2 regions of the Streptomyces sp. NPDC087440 genome follow, and region 1 is predicted to be linked to the other one. Evidence: riboswitches for the same ligand, from Rfam matches in the RefSeq annotation. Region 1 holds a riboswitch; the other holds the start of a gene.
The links. A riboswitch is a leader RNA that binds a small molecule or an ion and turns the genes downstream of it on or off. The one in region 1 is predicted to bind cobalamin.
Positions count from the first base shown of each region.

Region 1 (7,048 bases):
GAGCGCGGGCCCTTCACCCTCGACGGCGAACGGGAACTCGTCCGCCGTCACCGCATCGACGTCCTGGTCACCAAGGACAGCGGGGGAGCGGCCACCGCCCCGAAACTGACCGCCGCGCGGGAGGCCGGAATTCCGGTGGTCGTGGTGCGCCGCCCGCCGGTCCCGGAAGGGGTGCCGGTGGCGGACACCCCGGAAGCGGCGGTGGCCTGGCTGGCCGGTCACCGCCTCCGGGGCTGACCGGTCAGGCCTCCGGGTACCGGCGCGGCGTCCAGACCACCTGGTCGCCGTCGCCACCGCGCCGTACCCACTGCGTCTGCGACGACCCGACCAGCAGGATGGTCCGCATGTCGACCTCCTCCGGCACGAGGTCCCCGAGCCGCACCGTGCGCACGCTCTCCGTCGGACCGCCCACGTCCCGCCCCAGCACCACCGGGGTGTCCGGCGAGCGGTGTTCGAGCAACAGGTCCTTGGCCTTGCCCACCTGCCAGGTCCGGCTGCGCGAACCCGGGTTGTACAGCGCCAGCACCAGGTCCGCCGAAGCCGCCGCGCGCAGCCGCTCCGCAATGACCTCCCACGGCTTCAGCCGGTCGGAGAGCGAGATGGTCGCGTAGTCGTGGCCCAGCGGAGCACCGGCCCTGGCGGCAGCCGCGTTGGCGGCCGTCACGCCCGGCAGCACCCGCACCGGCACCTGCGCGTACTCCTCCTGCGAGGCGACCTCCAGGACCGCCGTCGCCATGGCGAACACGCCCGGGTCGCCGCCCGACACCACGGCCACCCGACGCCCGCGCCGGGCCAGGTCCAGGGCGAACTCGGCGCGCTCCGACTCGACCTTGTTGTCCGAGCCGTGCCGCACCTGCCCCGGCCGCACCGGCACCCGGTCCAGGTACGTCGTGTACCCGACCAGGTCGTCGGCGGCGGCCAGCGCGCCGCGCGTCTCGGGCGTCAGCCACAGCGGCCCGGCCGGACCGGTGCCGACCACAACGACCTCGCCGTCACCGGCGGAGGGCTCCACCGGCTCGGCGGTGTGCGCCGAACCGATCCGGCTCGGCAGCACGGCGACCGCGAAGTACGGCACCGAATCGGCGTCCACGTCGGCCAGCGCACCGGTGCGCTCGCCCTCCATGGTCGCCCGCTCCACGTACCGGGCCTCGGCGAGCCGCCCCGACGCCTCGAACGCCCCGCGCACGGCCGGGAACGTACGCCCCAGCTTCATGACCACGGCACAGTCCGTGGCGGCGAGCCGTGCCGTCAGCTCCTCCTCGGGCAGCGTGCCCGGCAGGATCGTCAGCACCTCCTCGCCCTCCACGAGCGGAGTGCCCAGCCGCGCCGCGGCCGCGCTCACCGACGTCACACCGGGGATCACCTCGGTGGGGAAGCGGTCCGCGAGCCGCTTGTGCATGTGCATGTACGAGCCGTAGAAGAGCGGGTCGCCCTCCGCGAGCACCGCGACGGTGCGCCCGGCCTCCAGATGCGCGGCCAGCCGGGCCGCCGCCTGTTCGTAGAACTCCTCCATCGCCGCCCGGTAGCCGCCCGGGTGGTCGGTGGTCTCCGTGGTGACGGGGTAGACCAGCGGCTCCTCGATGTGGTCCTCGCGCAGGTGCTTCGCCGCGATGGACCGGGCGATCGACCGGCCGTGCCGGGCACTGTGGTACGCCACCACGTCGGCACCGGCGATGACCTCGACGGCCCGCACCGTCATCAGGGACGGGTCGCCGGGGCCGAGCCCGACGCCGTACAGCCGTCCCGTACTCTGCTCGCTCACGCTTACTCTTCCTCGCTGGCGATCGCGTTGAGGGCGGCGGCGGCGATCGCGCTGCCGCCGCGCCGGCCGCGCACGATCAGGTGCTCAAGACCCGACGCGTGCGCCGCCAGGGCGTCCTTCGACTCGGCGGCGCCCACGAATCCGACCGGTACGCCGATGACGGCCGCCGGGCGCGGCGCACCCGCCTCGATCATCTCCAGGAGGCGGAAGAGGGAGGTGGGGGCGTTGCCGACGGCGACGACGGAGCCCTCCAGGCGGTCGCGCCACAGCTCCATGGCCGCCGCGCTGCGGGTCGTGCCCAGCTCCTTCGCCAGGTCCGGCACCGACGGGTCCGACAGGGTGCACACCACGTCGTTGTCGGCGGGCAGCCGCTTGCGCGTGACACCGCTGGCGACCATCTGCACGTCGCACAGGATCGGCGCACCGGCGCGCAGTGCGGCGCGGGCGTCGGCCACCACGTTCGGGCTGAAGCCGATGTCCCGCACCAGGTCGACCATGCCGCAGGCGTGGATCATGCGGACCGCGACCTGGCTGACGTCGGCGGGCAGGCCCGCCAGATCCGCCTCGGCGCGGATCGTGGCGAAGGACTGGCGGTAGATCGCCGGTCCGTCCTTCTCGTACTGGTGCACTGTGCTGTCGCTCTCTTCTGCGGACGGGCGGGACGGGAAAACGAAGTCTTCGGGGTACGGGATCAGGCGCGGGCGGCGGTCACGGCTGCGGGCAGCGCCCGTTCCGTGACGGCGACGGGGGAGGTGCGGGAGTCACCGTGCACGACGGACACCTCGTGTCCGTCCGGGGTGGCCACGACGTCGACCCAGTCGCCGTGCGGGTGCCCGCACCGGCGTGCGCAACCCGACCAGTAGACAGGAAGCGCCCCCGCCGGACCCGGGGCGGCCCCCACGGCGGCCGCCGCCAGGGCCCGCACGTCGGACAGCGACTTCGCGCAGCCCGGGCGGCCGATGCACGCCCCGACGCCGCTCCAGGGGGAGTCCGGGCCGGTGACCAGCCCGGCCGCGCCCAGCGCACCGAGCAGCACGGCCGCCCGCTCGGGGGCGACGCCCGGCACGACGACGCCGCGCCACGGTGTCAGGCGCAGCGTGCCGTCGCCGGCACCGCGTGCGGTGTCGGCCAGCAGCCGCCACTGTGCGGCGGTGACACGCCCCAGAGGCGCCCCCACCGACAGTGCCGCCGCACCGGACGCACCCCCGGTCACGACACCGGTGCCGGGCACCGCTGCCTCGCCGGGCCGGGCGGGGGCCGGTGTGCGGGGCGCACCCAGCTTCCGTACCACCTGTGCGAGGAGTACTTCCGGGCCGTCGGGCAGCTCGGCGATCCGCCAGGTGCCCGCGTCCGGAGCACTGTCCAGAAAGGTTTCGGCAGCCACCAGGGCCGCACCTGCCGCCTGCGCACCGGGAACCCGTACCGCATCGGCGGCCCCGCCGACCCGCAGCAGGACGTCGCCGTCACGCCGCGCGAGGAGCGTCACGTCCGCACCCAGGGCGTCCACGTCACCGCGCCCGTCGTCCAGCGCGAACAGGAAGCGGCCGGACAGGGCGACGGCCCGCTCGCTCGCGCACAGCAGCGCGTCCAACTCCGCCAGCCAGGGCCCCACATCGGCGTTCCCCCGGCCGTCGAGACCCGACAGCGGAGAGGCCACCAGATTGCGCACCCGCTCGTGCCGGGCGGACGGCAACAGGCCCGACTCGCCGAGCCGCAGCGCCAGTTCGCCACCACAGTCGGCGGGCAGGGCGCGCAGTTGCGCGTTGCCCCGCGAAGTGAGGTGAATGTCACCCTCGCCGAGCTCCGCGGCCAACTCCCCGAGCACGTCCGCCTGCTCCGCCGTGACGATGCCGCCGGGCAGGCGGACACGCGCCAGCGCCCCGTCGTCCGCACGGTGCAGCCGCAGGGACCCGGGGCACGCGTCACCACGGGTGCGCGGGGAGTTCTCGCCGGGGGCCGACGGCGAAGAGGCTGGTGGGGGCATGGCGGCGAGCATACCGACCCAAGGCCGACTCCTGTTCGACCGCCGGGTGCCGCCCGCTTGACCCGTACGCCTAATATGCCTGGTGGCGGGCCATGCGGTCCGTCGCGTCGCCCCAGGGCGGCAGTCGCCACCGAAAGGCGACAGGGGAGGAAGCCCGGTGCGATTCCGGCGCGGTCCCGCCACTGTGAGCACGGCCCCCGGGCCGTGCGAGTCAGGAACTCCCTTCCGTAGCTTCTCGACTTTCGTTCGAGCAGTCCGAACACCGCCCGGGGCGTGGACACCCCGAGGAAGGCCCGACGCCGCATGATCCTGCTCCTGTCGACGTCCGACACCGACCTGCTCAGCGCCCGCTCCTCGGACGGACCGACTCGCTACCGCTACGCGAACCCCTCCCGCCTCGACCTGGCGGACCTGCCCGCCCTCCTGGACGGCACCGACCTCGTCGTCGTGCGCCTGCTCGGCGGTGTCCGCGCCTGGCAGGAGGGCCTCGACCAGGTCCTCGCCACCGGCAGGCCCGTCGTCGTCCTCACCGGTGAACAGGCCCCCGACGCCCAGCTGATGGCCGCCTCCACCGTCCCCGTCGGCATCGCCGCCGAGGCGCACGCCTACCTGGCGCACGGCGGACCCGCCAACCTGGAGCAGCTCGCCCGCTTCCTCTCCGACACCGTGCTCCTCACCGGCCACGGTTTCGAGTCACCGGCACCGGCGCCCTCCTGGGGCCCCCTGGAGCGCACCGCCCGCGAGGACGTCGAAGGACCCACCGTCGCGGTGCTCTACTACCGCGCCCACCACATGAGCGGCAACACCGCCTTCATCGACGCCCTGTGCGGACAGATCGAGGACGCGGGCGCCCGCCCGCTGCCGCTGTACGTCGCGTCCCTGCGCACACCGGAGCCGGAGCTCATCGACGAGCTGCGCGCCGCCGACGCCATCGTCACGACCGTGCTCGCGGCCGGTGGCACCCGCCCCGCCGACGCCTCCGCCGGTGGCGACGACGAGTCCTGGGACGCGGGCGCCCTCACCGGCCTCGACATCCCGATCCTCCAGGCCCTGTGCCTCACCAGCTCGCGCGCCGACTGGGAGGAGAACGACGAGGGCGTGTCCCCGCTGGACGCCGCCAGCCAGATCGCCGTACCGGAGTTCGACGGCCGCCTGATCACCGTCCCGTTCTCCTTCAAGGAGATCGACGAGGACGGCCTGCCCTCGTACGTCGCCGACACCGAGCGCGCCGCGCGCGTCGCCGGGATCGCCGTGCGCCACGCCCGGCTGCGGCACATCCCCAACGCCGAGAAGAAGCTCGCGCTGATCCTGTCCGCGTACCCGACGAAGCACTCCCGCATCGGCAACGCGGTCGGCCTCGACACGCCCGCCAGCGCCGTCGCCCTGCTGCGCCGCCTCAAGGAGGAGGGCTACGACTTCGGTACGCAGGAGATCCCCGGCCTGGTCTCCGGCGACGGCGACGAGCTGATCTACGCCCTGATCGAGGCCGGCGGCCACGACCAGGAGTGGCTCACCGAGGAGCAGCTCGCCCGCAACCCCGTGCGCATCCCGGCCGCCGACTACCGGCGCTGGTTCGCCACCCTGCCCGCCGAGCTGCGCGAGTCCGTCGAACAGCACTGGGGCCCCGCGCCGGGCGAGATGTTCGTGGACCGGTCCGCCAACCCGGAGGGCGACATCGTGCTCGCCGCCCTGCGGTTCGGGAACCTCCTCATCCTCATCCAGCCGCCGCGCGGCTTCGGCGAGAACCCGATCGCGATCTACCACGACCCCGATCTGCCGCCGTCCCACCACTACCTGGCCGCCTACCGCTGGATCGCCGCGTCCGCCGACGACAACGGCTTCGGCGCCGACGCGATGGTCCACCTCGGCAAGCACGGCAACCTGGAGTGGCTGCCCGGCAAGAACGCCGGTCTGTCCGCCGCCTGCGGCCCCGACGCCGCCCTCGGCGACATTCCCCTCATCTACCCGTTCCTGGTCAACGACCCGGGCGAGGGCACCCAGGCCAAGCGCCGCGTGCACGCCACCCTGATCGACCACCTGGTGCCGCCGATGGCCCGCGCCGACAGCTACGGCGACATCGCCCGCCTGGAACAACTCCTGGACGAACACGCACAGATCGCGTCCATGGACCCGGCGAAGCTCCCGGCCGTCCGCGCCCAGATCTGGACGCTCATCCAGGCTGCGAAGCTGGACCACGACCTCGGCATCGAGAACCGGCCGGAGGACGAGGGCTTCGACGACTTCATCATGCATCTCGACGGCTGGCTCTGTGAGATCAAGGACGTCCAGATCCGCGACGGCCTGCACGTCCTGGGCGGCGCCCCCGCAGGCGAAGCCCGCGTCAACCTGGTCCTCGCCATCCTGCGGGCCCGCCAGATCTGGGGCGGCACCGCATCGCTGCCCGGCCTGCGCGAGGCCCTCGGCCTGGACGAGTCGGCGGCCAAGCGCACCGACGCCGACGCGATCGAGGAGCAGGCTCGTGGCCTGGTCCAGGCGATGGAGGACGCCGACTGGGCACCCTCCGCAGTGGCCACCGTCGCTGCCGGCCACCCGCAGGCCGTCGCCGACATCCTCGACTTCGCCGCCCGCGAGGTCGTCCCGCGCCTGGCCGCCACCACCGACGAACTCACCCACGCCGTCCACGCGCTGAACGGCGGCTTCGTCCCGGCGGGCCCCTCGGGCTCCCCGCTGCGCGGCCTCGTCAACGTCCTGCCGACCGGCCGCAACTTCTACTCCGTCGACCCCAAGGCCGTGCCCTCCAAGCTCGCCTGGGAGACCGGCCAGGCCCTCGCGGACTCGCTCCTCCAGCGCTACAAGGCCGACAACGGCGAATGGCCCACCTCCGTCGGCCTGTCCCTCTGGGGCACCAGCGCCATGCGCACCGCAGGCGACGACATCGCCGAGGCCTTCGCACTGATGGGCATCCGCCCCGTCTGGGACGACGCCTCGCGTCGTGTCACCGGCCTGGAGGCCATCCCGGCCGAGGAGTTGGGCCGCCCCCGCGTCGACGTCACGCTGCGCATCTCGGGCTTCTTCCGCGACGCGTTCCCGCACACCATCGGCCTCCTGGACGACGCGGTGCGCCTCGCCGCCTCACTGGACGAGCCCGCCGACGTCAACTACGTACGGGCGCACACCCAGGCCGACCTCGCCGAGCACGGTGACGAACGCCGCGCCACCACCCGCATCTTCGGCTCCCGCCCCGGCACGTACGGTGCGGGCCTGCTCCAGCTCATTGACTCCCGCGACTGGCGCACCGACGCCGACCTCGCCGAGGTCTACACGGTCTGGGGCGGTTACGC
Region 1 covers NZ_JBIUXN010000013.1:126,444-133,491, forward strand. The annotation lists gene ACIO3O_RS24780 (cobalt-precorrin-6A reductase) at 1-237, shown strand, start outside; gene ACIO3O_RS24785 (precorrin-2 C(20)-methyltransferase) at 242-1,762, opposite strand; gene ACIO3O_RS24790 (precorrin-8X methylmutase) at 1,765-2,391, opposite strand; gene cobG (precorrin-3B synthase) at 2,454-3,758, opposite strand; cobalamin riboswitch at 3,851-3,988, shown strand; gene cobN (cobaltochelatase subunit CobN) at 4,050-7,048, shown strand, end outside.

Region 2 (7,048 bases), on a different contig from region 1:
CAGCCCGCCACCGCCCACTCCGGGAAGCGCCAGGGGTCGGGGCGGTACGTCGTCCGGGTGACCCGGCGGCCGCCGAGGCGCAGCCCGGCGAAGCACAGCAGTGCGCCCGCGCCCATGGCCGGGAGACCCAGCAGCTTCGGCGCGGTCGCGTCGAGGAGTCCGTACGCCCCGGCGCACAGGCCGCACATGCCCAGCAGCATCAGCGCGCCGGTCAGGCGGCGCGAGCGGCGGGTCGCGGTGCCCGCGCGGCCGTAGCCGCGCGAGTCCATGGCGGAGGCGAGCCGCAGAGAGCGTTCGAGGGCGTCCTCCAGGACCGGCACGACGATGCCGCGCAATGCCCGCAGCCCCTTGGTGCGGCCGGCCCGCAGCCGCCGCGCCCGGTGCACCCGCTGGACGCTCTGCACCAGTTGGGGCGCCACGCTCAGCGACACCGTCACCGCCGCCCCCAGCTCGTACAACGCGCCCGGCAGGATGCGCAGCGCCCGCTTCGGGTTGGCGAGGGTGTTCGCCGCGCCGATGCAGCACAGCATGCAGGCCAGCCGCAGCCCGTCCGTGGCGGCCGAGAGGAGCGCCTCCAACGAGACCGGGCCGCCCAGCTTGATGCCCGCGTACCAGTCGGGGGTCGGGATGCGGGGCAGCGAGAAGAGGAAGTGGTCGCGCGGGGTGATGCCGGTCGCGAAGACCGCCCGGAAGACGACCCGGATCGCCACGACCGTGAGCGCGAGGTAGAGGTAGTACGTGAAGCCGCGCGCCCAGGGGGCCTCGGTGCGGCGCGCGGTGACGACGTACCCGAGGACCGCGAGGACGAGGAAGAGCAGCAGCGGGTTGTTGGTGCGGCTCACCGCGGTGGCCAGGGCGAGCGCCCAGATCCACCAGGCGACGGGGTGCAGCGTGCGGGGGAGGCGGCGGCCGCCGGTGTCGCGCGGGGCCGGGGCCTGGACCCGCACGTCGGGGAGGGTGCGTGACACCGTGCTACCCCGACTCGGACGTACGGCGGCGGCGCTTGGCGGTGAACACCGCGCCGCCCGCGATCAGCAGCACCAGCGCGCCGGTGCCGACGGCGGGCAGGTAGGAGCCCACGTCGTACGCGGCCTCGGCGGCCGGAGGCGCGTCGGCGATCTTCGGCCCGGAGGCCTTGACGAGGCCCGCTGCGGAGGGGGTCGGGGTGGGTGCGACGGTGGCTGACGGGGTGGAGGGGGTGGGTACCGCCGAGGTCGCGGGCGGCGAACTCGGCGATGGGGACGGCTGGTTGGGCTGTTCCTGTACGGGATTCGGGGCCGCACGGCGTACCGGGGGAGCGGCGGCGGGCGGCGGGGTGTAGTCGGCCGGGGGATTCACCGGGGCCGGGCCGGTGTTCACGTTCGGCGGCAGGGGTTTGGCGGTGCGGGTGTCCTTCGGGACGGGCCTGTTGCTGGTGGGGCGGGTGTTCTTGGCGCGGAGCTGGTCGGGGGTGACCTTGGGGCGGCCCTGGGTGCCCTCGATGTTGGTGCCGCCGAAGATCCACAGGTCGACGCTGCCGGGGCGCGGCTTGTAGAGCATGGCGCCGAGCTGGCTGTACTCCCAGGTGTTCTGGCCCGGGTTGGCGTGCCAGTACGACCAGTAGGCGGAGGCGGGCGGTGTCAGCACGCAGTCGTCCTGCTCCGGGGGCGGGAACTGCTTGCCGCCCCGGTACCCGCTGTAGCCGATGCGGCAGATGAACGCGGGGCCGTCGTGCCCGGTGCCGGTGGTGGCCCAGCCGCCCTGGTTGAGCAGTTCGTAGCCGGTGGTCGGGGTGGTGCCGCAGGACCGGTAGATCGGCCCGCCCCACCGGCTGAAGTCCACGGCGAGGACGGCTCCGGAGGAGGTGGTGCACTGGCTCATGGGCTGGGGGAGGGCGTGCGCGGGGGCGGCGGTGGAGAGGAGGGCGGCGAGGGTGAGGGCGAGGGCGGAGAGGGTGCGGGTGGTGGTCACGGCGAGGGGGGTGCGGGTGGTGGTTGTGGTGCGGGAGGTGTGAGGGGTGGTGTGGACTCCATCGGTGGTGCCGGGCATGCGGGGGGAGCGGGTGGGTGTCGCGGGGCGTGTGGTGGTGCCGGGCGTGCTGGGGGTGCGGGTGGGTGTCACGGTGCGTGTGGTGGTGCCGGGCGCGCGGGAGGTGCGGGTGGATGTCGCGGTGCGTGTGGTGGTGCCGGGCGCGCGGGAGGTGCGGGTGGGGGGCACGGTGCGTGTGGTGGTGCCGGGTGTGCGGCGGGAGCGCCTCACGTTCGCCAGGATGCCGGTGAGGCGCGTGAGCACGCGGGTCGTCCTTCGGGCGGTTCGGGCGGTACTCACTGGTCGCCTCCGGTCAGGGTCGATGCGGCCGGGGCCGGGTCGGCCGAGGGTGCGCCGATCGCTGCCGTACGGCGTCTGCGGGCGGTGGCGGTGACGGCCCAGCCGACCGCGACCAGGAGGGCCGCTGCGGCCGCGACGCCGGTGATCTGCGCGCCGGTGGAGGCGAGGGGGCCGCCGGTGGTTCCGGTTCCGGCCAGGGCGCCCGCGGTCACGATGCCGCCGGTCGTGGTGGCGGCGGTCGTGCCGGTGGTGGTCGTGCCGGTCGTGGTGCCGGTCCCCGCGTCCGCCGCGCCGGGCGAGCCCGTGTCCGTACCGGCGCTGGTGTCCACGATGCCGCCGGTCTCGCCGGATGCCTCGCCGGGGGTGACGATGCCGCCCGTGGCGGTGCCTGCGGAGTCGCCGCCGGTGGAGTCGGTGCCGCCGGTGCCGCCGGTGGAGGCCGTACCACCGGTCGTGACTCCGCCCGTCGGGCCCGCCGACGTTCCCGTGGACGTCCCGCCGTTCGTCTGCCCCGGCGGCTGCGGCTTCGTGCCCGTCAGGTCCCGCTCCAGCCGGGCGAAGGAGATGCCGGTCGTGCCGCCCACCGCCTGCGTGGATGCCCTCAGGTCCGAACCCTTCTGGCCCTCCTTCGCCACGTTGAACCCGCCGTCCGCGTTCTGCTGCCCCGCCAGGAACTTCCGCGCCTTCGCGATCTGCGCCGCGTACTTCGGCGCGTCCAGGGACAGCCCCTGCACCGCCAGTGCCGCCGAGTTCACCGAGTTGCCCGCCGCGCCCGGGAAGCCACCGTCTGCGAGCTGCTGCCCGGCGATCCACCCAAGTGCCTTGTTGACAGCGGACTTTGACGGTGCGTCACCCACCAGGTCCAGTGCCATCGCGGCCATCGCCGTCGAGTCCACGTCCGAGTCGCCCGTCGCCGGAACCAGGCTCGGCCACGCCCCCGACGCGTGCTGGAGGCTCGCCAGGTACGCGATCGGCTCCCGTGCCGCCGCCTTCTCGCCCGCCCGCAGCTGCGCCATGATGCCCAGCGACTGCGAGAAGACGGAGGGGGCGTACGAGTAGGCCCCCTTGGCCGCGCAACCGGCGTCCGGTGCCTTGCTCGGCCCCGCGCACACCGCCTTGCCCAGCGCCGCGATCAGGTCCTGCCCGCCGAAGGCCCGCGGGTCGCGGCCCACCGACTGGGCGAGCAGCGCCGTCTTGCCGATCGAACCGCCGCCCGCGTACTTCGTACCAACAGCCGTCCAGTCGTGGACCGTTCGGCCCGCCGCGTCCTTGCCGCCCCGGTCCAGGAAGTCCACGATCCCGCGCAGCTTCGCGTTGTCCAGGCCGGTCGCGGCGAGTGCGTACGCGCCGTCGATGGTCAGCCCGAAGTCGGCCCGCCCGCTGACCGGGTCCGCGGCGTAGTACGCGCCGCGCACCAGGTTCGCCGGAGCGGTCAGATAGCCCACGCCCTTCTTCAGGTCCGGGCCCTCGCCCGCCGGCGGGTCGACCGGCGGTACGACCACCGGCGGGGCGGCCTTCTCGGGCAGCGTCTCCAGGCTCGTGCCCCGCGCCGCGAACACCGCGTGCACGGTCGGGTAGATCTCGGAGGTGGTGCCGCCGTCGAACCCCAGCCCCCCGTCGGTGAGTTGCTGCCGCGACACCCAGGCCAGCGCCGCGTCCGCGTACGCCGTGTCGCCGAGCGCGCGCAGCGCCTGCGCCGCGACCACCGTCGAGAACGGGCTGCCCTCGGTCATGCCGGTACCGGCCGGGAAGCCGCCGTCGCGCAGCTGGGTCTTCTTCAGGTACGACCGGGCCTTGGCCAGCGCCTGGTCCTGGCCGCCGACCGCGTGCAGCGCCAGCACCACCTGCCCGGTGGTCCACGGCTCCGGCTCGCAGTTCTGGCCGGGGAGGATCAGGACGCTGGTGAAGCCGCCGTTGTCGCACTGGACGTCCAGGAGCCGCTTCACCGCGTCGGCGGGCGGGGTGAGCCCGGCACGCCGCACGGCGAGCACGCCGAGCGCCTGCCCGTCGCTGTACCCGGCGTTCGGGAAGTCGCCCCTGGCGGAGCAGCCGGGCGTCGGGGTGCCGGAGTCCGGACCCGCTGTGCAGAGATGTTTCACCAGGTCACCGGCGAGGTCGTGCCCGGCGAAGGCGCGCGGGTCGCCGCCGGTGGCGGTCGCGAGGAGCGCGAGGCGGGCGGCGGCGTTCGTCTCGGGGGCCTGGTCCTTGCCCGCCGGATACGCGTACCCGTCGGCGTTCTTGACCAGGAACGCGGTGACCTTGGCGAGGTCCGCCGACTTGGCGTCGACCGCGGCCAGCGCGAGGGCGATCTCGGTCGTGAACCACGGGTTCGGGTCCGTCGCCCCCTCCTCGACGACCCGTTCGCCGTCGGTGAGCCTGCTCTTCAGCCACGTCACGGCCTTCGCCGGGTCCACCGCGCCGGGCGGAACGGTCGGCGCGGGCGGGTCGGCGGGGTCCGGGGGAGTGGTCCCGCCGCCCTTCGCCCGGACCTCGTCGGGGGTGAAGGAGGGCTGCCCCTTCGTGCCGCCGATGTCGGTGCCGCCGAACACCCACGCCTCGACGTCACCGGGCTGCGGCTTGCGGGCCATCGCCCCCCACTGGCTGTACGTCCACTTCTGCTGCCCCTGGGAGGCGTGCCAGTACGACCAGTAGCCGGTGGCCTGCGGGGTGACGACGCACGGCTCCTGCTCGGGGGTCGGGTACTGCTTCCCGGCGTCGTTGGTGCCGTGGCCGAGGCGGCAGACGAAGGCGGGCCCGTCCTTCTTGGTGCCCGCCGTGCTGAACCCGGCCGCGTGCAACAGGTCGTAACCCGTCGTCAGTTCCACCCCGCAGCCCCGGACGACCTTGCCCTTCCAGGGCCGGAAGTCGACCACGACGACCGCGCCGGTCGTGGCCGTGCACTTCTCGACCGGGTCGGCGGCGGCGGGTGACGACGTGCCGGTCACGAAGGCTGCACCGCCGACGACGAACACGAGCGCCGCGAGCACGGCGGACAGGAAGCCCGTCACGGGCCGATGCCCCAACAGGGCATGCCTGTACCCGAGTTCACGTCTCTGCTGCTCTGCGGTCCCCACTGCGGCCCCTCGTGTCGGCCGAGCGGGTGCATGCGTGGCGAAAGCGGCCGCACCGGGCACGGAATCGCCAGGGGGAAGCCGGTCGAACCACGCCGTAGTCCGCGACGGCGTCTCGTTCATGACTCAGCGGCAGGCATTCCGGCTCATCCGCCGCGCGAGGGCGACGGATCTACGGTTGCGGGTCAGCGCCGGAATTCGACCGGCTTCCCCTGCTGGGCTGAGCGAATAGCAGCCGGAGTGAAGCACGGCCGCCGTGCGCACGTCAAGGTTCCTTGAAACGTGTGGAGTTCGTGTAACGTCCTGCCCCGCCACGTGGGGGAACCCGGTGCGAATCCGGGGCTGACGCGCAGCGGTGTGGGGCGGCGGAAGGCCTGCCCCGAGCCCGAATGCCCAGGCGGCAGGCCCTATTTCCCGAAGCCGTACCACGCGATCCGGACGGCGGTCGAAGCCCCCGAGGCGCCGTTCCGCGCGCCGTTACGAGGCTGTGCCCGACCGGCGTCCCCCACCCCAGGAGCCCGGCCATGTCCCGTACGTCACACTCCACCGCCCCGCGCGCCACCGCATCCGGCACCTCCCGTACGCCTTCGCCCCGCAGACGTACCGCCCTCGTCGTCCCCCTCGCCGCCCTCGGCGCGTTCGTGCTCACCGTGGGGTCGGCGTCCGCCACCGCGACGCCCGCGCAGATCGGGACCTCCAAGACCAACGGTGTCGGGTACCTCAAGTCCCTTCAGGCGGCGGACGGTTCGTACGCGGGATCGGGGCTCTCCAACGAGTGGGCGTTCAGCGCCTTCGCCGCCGCCGGTACGGCTGCCGTCGACGTCACCCCCGGCGGTGACGCCACCAAGAACGCCCGCACCGTGTACCGCAACCTCCTCGCCACCCCCGGCTGGCCGTCCGCGACCCCCGTCGTCACCGACTACGAGCGCGGCACCCTCAACGCGTACGCGGCGGGCATCGACCCGGCCCGCGTCTCCGCCTCCCGCAACCTGATCGCCGACGTCTACGCCCACTGGCAGACCGCCCAGCCCGGCTACTTCGGCACCCCGAGCCTCTACAACGGCACCGTCTTCGCCGCCCTCGCCCTCGGCGGCGCGAAGACCCAGGCGGGCGGTGCGCGCATACCCCAGGCGCTCACGGACGCGCTGGTCACCCGTATCCGCGCCAACCAGCACAACGACGGCGGCTGGACCTTCAGCAAGGCCGAGGGCGACCCGACCGCCCTCAACTCCCCGGGCGACATCGACATGACCGGCGCCTCGATGGCCGCCCTGTGCGTGTCCGGCGTACCGAACACCGACCCGGACATCCTCCAGGCCAAGGCCTTCCTCAAGGCGAAACTGGTCAACAACAGCGGCGCCTTCAACTCCCTGTACGGCATCAACACCGACTCCAACGGCTGGGCCGTCTCCGGCCTCAACGCCTGCGGCATCAACCCGCAGACCGGCGACTTCCGCACCCCGCTCGGCAAGACCCCGGTCGACTTCCTGATCTCCCAGCAGTTCAACCCGGGCGGCGGCTTCAAGTACCTCCCGACCGACACCGCCCCGCAGGCGTACGCCTCCATCGACGGCCTGCGCGCCGTCGCGGGCGGCGGCTTCACCGCCGCCCCGCCGACCCCGGTCACGGCGGGCGCACCGCAGTGGGTGGCCGCCTCCGGCTTCACCGCC
Region 2 covers NZ_JBIUXN010000001.1:981,942-988,989, forward strand. The annotation lists gene ACIO3O_RS04455 (energy-coupling factor transporter transmembrane component T) at 1-968, opposite strand, end outside; gene ACIO3O_RS04460 (hypothetical protein) at 973-2,028, opposite strand; gene ACIO3O_RS04465 (prenyltransferase/squalene oxidase repeat-containing protein) at 2,304-5,315, opposite strand; cobalamin riboswitch at 5,492-5,633, opposite strand; cobalamin riboswitch at 5,667-5,794, shown strand; gene ACIO3O_RS04470 (hypothetical protein) at 5,903-7,048, shown strand, end outside.
Region 2: another riboswitch for cobalamin. It lies ahead of ACIO3O_RS04465 (prenyltransferase/squalene oxidase repeat-containing protein); the one in region 1 lies ahead of cobN (cobaltochelatase subunit CobN).